One region of the Streptomyces sp. NPDC044719 genome, then DNA from elsewhere that is predicted to be linked to it. Evidence: riboswitches for the same ligand, from Rfam matches in the RefSeq annotation. Region 1 holds a riboswitch; the other holds the start of a gene.

Region 1 (3,185 bases):
GATCTTTGCGTCAATCTCGGTCACGGAAACCAGCCTGCCATCCGCCACTGACAGTCGGAAGTCAGCCCGGCCCACCTGGGCGGACGACGGGCTCCCCCGACCGCTTCCCCGACGGCTACGCCGTCGCCGCCTTCAGCGGCCTGGCCGGGTCCTCCAGCAGCACCGGATTCATGGCGGCGCCCGACTCGATCAGGCGACGCCCCTGCGCCAGGTCCCGGGGCCGGCCCACCGCCAGCAGGGCGACCAGCCGGTCCCCGCGGAGCCAGCAGACCGTCCAGGCCGGCCCCGCCGGGTCGCCCCGCCACAGGGTCGTGTCGGCGCCGGCGTGGTGCCCGGCGTACTGCACGAACCGCCCGAACTGCTCGGACCAGAAGTACGGCACCGGGTCGTACACCGCCGGGGTCTCCCCCGAGGCCCGGCCGACGATGTTCAGGGCCACCGTGCGCGGCCCCTGGAGGGCGTTGTCCCAGTGGTGCACCAGCAGGCGCTCGCCGTACCGCCCCGAGGGGAAGGAGGCGCAGTCGCCGACCGCGTACACGTCCCGCACCGACGTCCGCAGGTGCTGGTCGCACACGATCTCGCGCTGGGCACCGAGCTCCACTCCGGAGCCGGCCAGCCACGCCGTGGCGGGGCGGGCGCCGATGCCGACCACGACCGCGCCCGCCGGCAGCCGCGTGCCGTCGTCGAGGAGCACCGCCCCGGGCTCGACGCGCTCCACGCGCGCGTGCGTGCGCAGCACCGCACCCGCGTCGGCGTACCAGCCGGCCATCGGGGCCGCGACCTCGGCGGGCAGCGCCCCGGCGAGCGGCCGTTCGGCGGCCTCCACGACGGTCACCGCGCAGCCCGCCTCGCGCGCGGCGGTGGCGAACTCCGCGCCGATCCAGCCCGCGCCTACGACCACGATGTCGTGCTTGCGGGCCAGCACGGGCCGCAGCCTCTCGGCGTCGTCCAGGGTGCGCAGCAGATGCACGCCAGGCACGCCCTCCGAGCCGGGCAGCCGGACCGGTTCGGCGCCGGTCGCGACGACGAGGGCGTCGTACGGCACCGGCCCGTCCTCGGTGTCCAGCTCGTGATCACCGGGGCGCAGGCCCAGCACCTCGCAGCCGAGTCGCAGTTCGATGCCGAGGGCCTCGAAGTCGAGGTCGAAGGCGGAGCCCTCGGCCTTGCCGAGCAGGACGGCCTTGGACAACGGGGGCCGGTCGTACGGCTGGTGGGGCTCGGCGCCGAGGAGGATCACGGTGCCGGTGAAGCCCTGCTCCCGCAGGGCTACCGCGGTCTGCACACCGGCCATGCCCGCACCCGCCACGACCACGCGCCTCGGGGCGGACGGACCTGCTTCCTGCGTCTGCTCGCTCACCTGATCACCATAGACACCTGACGTTTTGTCAGTCAGCGCTCATGCGCAGTGACCTGCTCCACAACGCTCGTACCGCTGCCCCGCTGCGACTCCCACTCCCAGGTCTCCTCCAGCCGCACCCGCCCGTCGGACAGCTCCACGACCGTCGACACACAGTGCCCCGAGGAGGTGGTTCCGTCCTGCTTGAGCTGTACGTACCGGAAGTCCAGCCGGTCACCCTCCCGGGTACCCACGAGGTGGCCGCGCACGACGTCGCCGCCCGAGTACTCGGCCCAGATCTCGCCGTCCTTCTCGTGGTACGTGAACCGGGTGCGGGTCCCCACCTGGCACGGCGCCTGGTCGGCGACCGGGGCGAGGAGGAGACCGTCGAGGGATCGGGCCATGGACGGAGGCTCCCTTACTGCGACATACGGCATCGGGCTAGGGTGGCCAACGTAGAGCACTCGCGGGAGCCCGGACGCACCGGGCTGAGAGGGAGGCTGGCGGCCTCCGACCGTAAGAACCTGATCCGGGTCATGCCGGCGAAGGGAGGGGCTGGACGCCCATGTCGCGTACGCGAACGTCAGACGTCCTCGTCATCGGGGGCGGCATCATCGGCCTGGTCACCGCGTGGCGGGCCGCACAACGCGGGCTCGCCACGGCCGTGGTGGACCCCGAGCCGGGCGGCGGGGCCGCACAGGTGGCGGCCGGCATGCTGGCCGCCGTCACAGAACTGCACTACGGCGAACAGACCCTGCTCGGTCTGAATCTCGCCTCCGCCCGGCGCTACCCGGACTTCGCCGCCGAGCTCACCGACCTCACGGGCCACGACCTCGGCTACCGCCGCTGCGGCACGCTCGCCGTCGCCCTGGACGCCGACGACCGGGCCCATCTGCGCGAACTGCACGCCCTGCAGCAGCAGTCCGGTCTCGAGTCGCAGTGGCTGTCGGGGCGGGAGTGCCGTCGCCTGGAGCCGATGCTCGCGCCGGGCGTGCGCGGCGGGCTGCGGGTCGACGGCGACCACCAGATCGACCCGCGGCGGCTGTCCGGGGCGCTGGTGACGGCGTGCGAGCGGGCGGGTGTGGACTTCCACCGGGCGTGGGCGGAGCGCCTCACCGTCGTACGGGACCGGGCAGCGGGCGTCGTCACGGCCGACGGGACCGCCCTGGACGCCGGACAGGTGGTGCTGGCCGGAGGCAGCCTCAGCGGACGGCTCGCGGGCGTCCCCGAGGACGTGCTGCCTCCCGTGCGACCGGTGAAGGGGCAGGTCGTACGGCTGACTATGCCGGGGCGGCACGGGCCCTTCCTGAGCCGGACCGTGCGCGCGGTCGTGCGCGGCAGTCATGTCTACCTGGTGCCGCGCGAGAGCGGCGAGCTGGTCATCGGGGCGACCAGCGAGGAGCTCGGCTGGGACACCACCGTGACCGCGGGCGGGGTGTACGAGCTGCTGCGGGACGCGCACGAGCTGGTCCCGGGCATCACCGAGCTGCCGTTCACGGAGACCCGGGCCGGACTGCGGCCCGGCTCCCCCGACAACGCGCCGCTGCTCGGCCCGACCGGGCTCGAGGGGCTGCTGCTGGCCACCGGGCACTACCGCAACGGTGTCCTGCTCACCCCGGTGACCGGCGACGCCCTGGCACACGCCCTGACGGCGGGCGAACTCCCCGAGGAGGCCCGCCCCTTCACCCCGAAGCGCTTCAGTACCGCCACCGCACTCACGGAGCAGCCCGTATGAACATCTCCGTCAACGGGGAGTCCCGCGACGTCCGGCCCGGCACGGCTCTCGACACCGTCGTGAGGTCGCTCACCGCCGCACCCTCCGGAGTGGCCGCCGCCCTCAACGAAACCG
Region 2 (3,185 bases), on a different contig from region 1:
GGACGTCGGACTGCGCCAGGACCTCCCCGAGCCGCCCGAACCGCCAGGCCCCGTCGGCCTTCAGACCGCGCGCGACGATCGCGGCGACGGGGTAGGCGAAGAACGCGGCGAAGAACGCGACGGGCAGGGCGATGAGCCCGAACCGCGCCGCCGCGCCCCTCGTCCGGCCGGTCACTTCAGTACGAGCGAGGTCCACGACTTGACCCACTGGTCACGGTTGTCGGCGATCTTCGCGGGGTCCATGGTCTCGGGGTCCTTCGCCTGCGGCCCGAACTTCACGAACTCCGGCGGGACCTGGGCGCCCTCGCGCACCGGGTAGACGAACATGTTGAGCGGCATGTCCTCCTGGAACCGCTCGCTGACCAGGAAGTCCAGGAACGCCTTGCCGCCCTCGCTGTTCTTGGCGTTGCTCAGCAGCCCGGCGTACTCGACCTGCCGGAAGCAGGTGCCCTGCGCGACCCCGGTCGGTGCCGTGCCCGGCTTGGGGTCGGCGTAGACGACCTCGACGGGCGGCGAGGACGCGTACGACACGACGAGCGGCCGGTCGCCCTTGGCCTTCTTGCCGCCGGCGGATCCGGAGAACTCCTCGTTGTAGGCCTGCTCCCAGCCGTCGACGACCTTCACACCGTTGGCCTTGAGCTTCTTCCAGTAGCCTTCCCAGCCCTCGTCGCCGTACTTCGCGGCGGTGCCGAGCAGGAAGCCGAGGCCGGGCGAGGAAGCGGAGGCGTTCTCGGTCACGAGCAGGTTCTTGTACTGAGGCTTGACGAGATCGTCGAAGGTCCGGGGCGGGTCGATCTTGCGGTCGGCGAAGTACTTCTTGTCGTAGTTGACGCAGATGTCGCCGGTGTCGACGGGCGTGACCCGGTGCTGGTCCTCGTCGGCCCGGTACTCGGCCTTGATCCGGTCGGAGCCCTTCGCCTCGTAGGGCTGGAACAGCCCGTTGTCGAGCGCCCGCGAGAGCAGCGTGTTGTCGACGCCGAAGAAGACGTCGCCCTGCGGATTGTCCTTGGTCAGGATCGCCTTGTTCACGGCCTGCCCGGCGTCGCCGTCCTCCAGGACGTTGACCTTGTAGCCGGACTGCTTCTCGAAGGCGGCGATGACGCCCTTGGACGCGGCCCACGAGTCATGACTGACGAGGGTCACGGTCTTGGAGTCTCCGGACCCCTGACCGCCGCCGGACGACCCGCACGCCGCGAGCGTCCCGGCCATCCCGAGCCCGACGACCACGGCCGTCAGCCGCTTTCTCTTGATGCTCACTTGATTCCTCCTGGATGACCAGGAGAAGACGCGGCCCCGCCCGGGACTTCCGTGGTCCCGGGCAGGGCGCAACAGCTCGAGTGATGACCGATCTCCCTACCCAGAATGACCTGGGCCAGGTTCGGAGGGTCTGCGGCCGTGTGCCGCACTCTCAGCGCTGTGGCGCTCCCCTGTCGGAATATGAAGGTGTATGTACGACGGTCAGACTACCGTTCGGTGGCCGCGAGCTGACCACACGCCCCGTCGATCTCCTGTCCACGGGTGTCCCGGATCGTCACCGGCACACCATGGGCGGCGATGGCCTCCACGAACGCCTTCTCGTCCTCGGGCCGCGAGGCGGTCCACTTCGACCCCGGCGTCGGGTTCAGCGGGATGAGATTGACATGCACGGGCTTGCCCTTGAGTAGCCGCCCGAGCCGGTCGCCCCGCCAGGCCTGGTCGTTGATGTCCCGGATCAGCGCGTACTCGATGGACAACCGCCGCCCGGACCTGGCGCTGTACTCGAACCCGGCGTCCAGCACCTCCCGGACCTTCCACCGCGTGTTCACGGGGACGAGGGTGTCGCGCAGCTCGTCGTCGGGCGCGTGCAGCGAGATGGCCAGCCGGCACTTGAAGCCCTCGTCGGTGAACCGGTTGATCGCCGGGACGAGCCCGACCGTCGAGACGGTGATGCCGCGCTGCGAGAGCCCCACCCCGTCCGGCTCGGGGTCGGTGAGCCGCCGGATGGCACCGACGACCCGCTTGTAGTTCGCAAGCGGCTCGCCCATGCCCATGAACACGATGTTGCTGAGCCGCGCGGGACCGCCGGGGACCTCCCCGTCCCTGAGGGCCCGCATGCCGTCCACGATCTGGTGCACGATCTCCGCGGTGGACAGATTCCGGTCCAGACCCGCCTGCCCGGTCGCGCAGAACGGGCAGTTCATCCCGCACCCCGCCTGCGAGCTGATGCACATGGTCACCCGGTCCGGATAACGCATCAGCACGGACTCGACGAGCGTCCCGTCGAACAGCCGCCACAGCGTCTTGCGCGTGGTGCCCTGGTCGGTCGACAGATGCCGCACGACGCTCATCAGCTCGGGCAGCAACGCCTCCCGCAGCTTCCCCCGGGCACCGGCCGGAATGTCGGTCCACTGCTCCGGCTCGTGCGCGTACCGCGCGAAGTAGTGCTGCGAGAGCTGCTTGGCACGAAACGGCTTCTCCCCGACAGCCGCGACGGCCTCCTTGCGCTCGGCAGGAGTGAGATCGGCGAGATGCCGCGGCGGCTTCTTGGCTCCGCGGGGGGCTACGAAAGTGAGTTCTCCGGGTGCAGGCATAACCCTCCCAGTGTCGCAGATCAACTTGGGGAGCCCAGGCCGGAGCTGGGTGGGGACGGTCACCCGTGATCGCCGTCTGTCATCGTCGATCGGCCTCGCACGGCCCAGGGACGGCCCAGCCGCAGAATCTTGCCGCGTTCATGACATGTCACCGGGCAGTCTGCTGCCATGATCTACCTGCCCTCGTTGACTGATGTTCGGGCGTCCCCAACTACCGGCGTTGGGTAGGCTTTTGTCGACCTTTACCGACCTCAGGGGGCTCCATGATCGAGATAGCCGCAGCCTTAATCGGCGGAGTCTGCCTACTCGGCGGCGCTGTGATCACTGCTCGATGGACACGCTCACGATCCAGCGGCAACCAGGACCCTGCCCCTCTGCCTCCTGGTAGCAACACGCAGCCGGACAACGGCACCAACACATCCCACCCGCCTCGTAGCGCACGGTCGGACGGCATCACCGTCAACGGGCAATTCATTGAAACAAACAATGGCACCGTGTCGCAGAACAACTACCGAGATGGCAAGCAGTGAAGCTTTCCTCCGCCGGGTGGCTCGGGATCGCTTATTACGCGTTCGGTGCCGTTTTGGCCATCCTCTTTACATTGGCTGGCATCGA

What was found. A riboswitch is a leader RNA that binds a small molecule or an ion and turns the genes downstream of it on or off. The one in region 1 is predicted to bind thiamine pyrophosphate.
Region 2: another riboswitch for thiamine pyrophosphate. It lies ahead of AC07DF_RS06245 (thiamine ABC transporter substrate-binding protein); the one in region 1 lies ahead of thiO (glycine oxidase ThiO).

The regions. Positions count from the first base shown of each region.
Region 1 is NZ_JBWKHE010000005.1:427,161-430,345, forward strand. Features, by position in the region: gene AC07DF_RS22100 (Rv2175c family DNA-binding protein) at 1-24, opposite strand, end outside; gene AC07DF_RS22105 (NAD(P)/FAD-dependent oxidoreductase) at 116-1,357, opposite strand; gene AC07DF_RS22110 (avidin-fold protein) at 1,390-1,740, opposite strand; TPP riboswitch at 1,793-1,904, shown strand; gene thiO (glycine oxidase ThiO) at 1,902-3,071, shown strand; gene thiS (sulfur carrier protein ThiS) at 3,068-3,185, shown strand, end outside.
Region 2 is NZ_JBWKHE010000001.1:1,329,403-1,332,587, reverse strand. Features, by position in the region: gene AC07DF_RS06250 (ABC transporter permease) at 1-196, opposite strand, end outside; gene AC07DF_RS06245 (thiamine ABC transporter substrate-binding protein) at 172-1,209, opposite strand; TPP riboswitch at 1,333-1,439, opposite strand; gene rlmN (dual-specificity RNA methyltransferase RlmN) at 1,464-2,570, opposite strand; gene AC07DF_RS06235 (hypothetical protein) at 3,097-3,185, shown strand, end outside.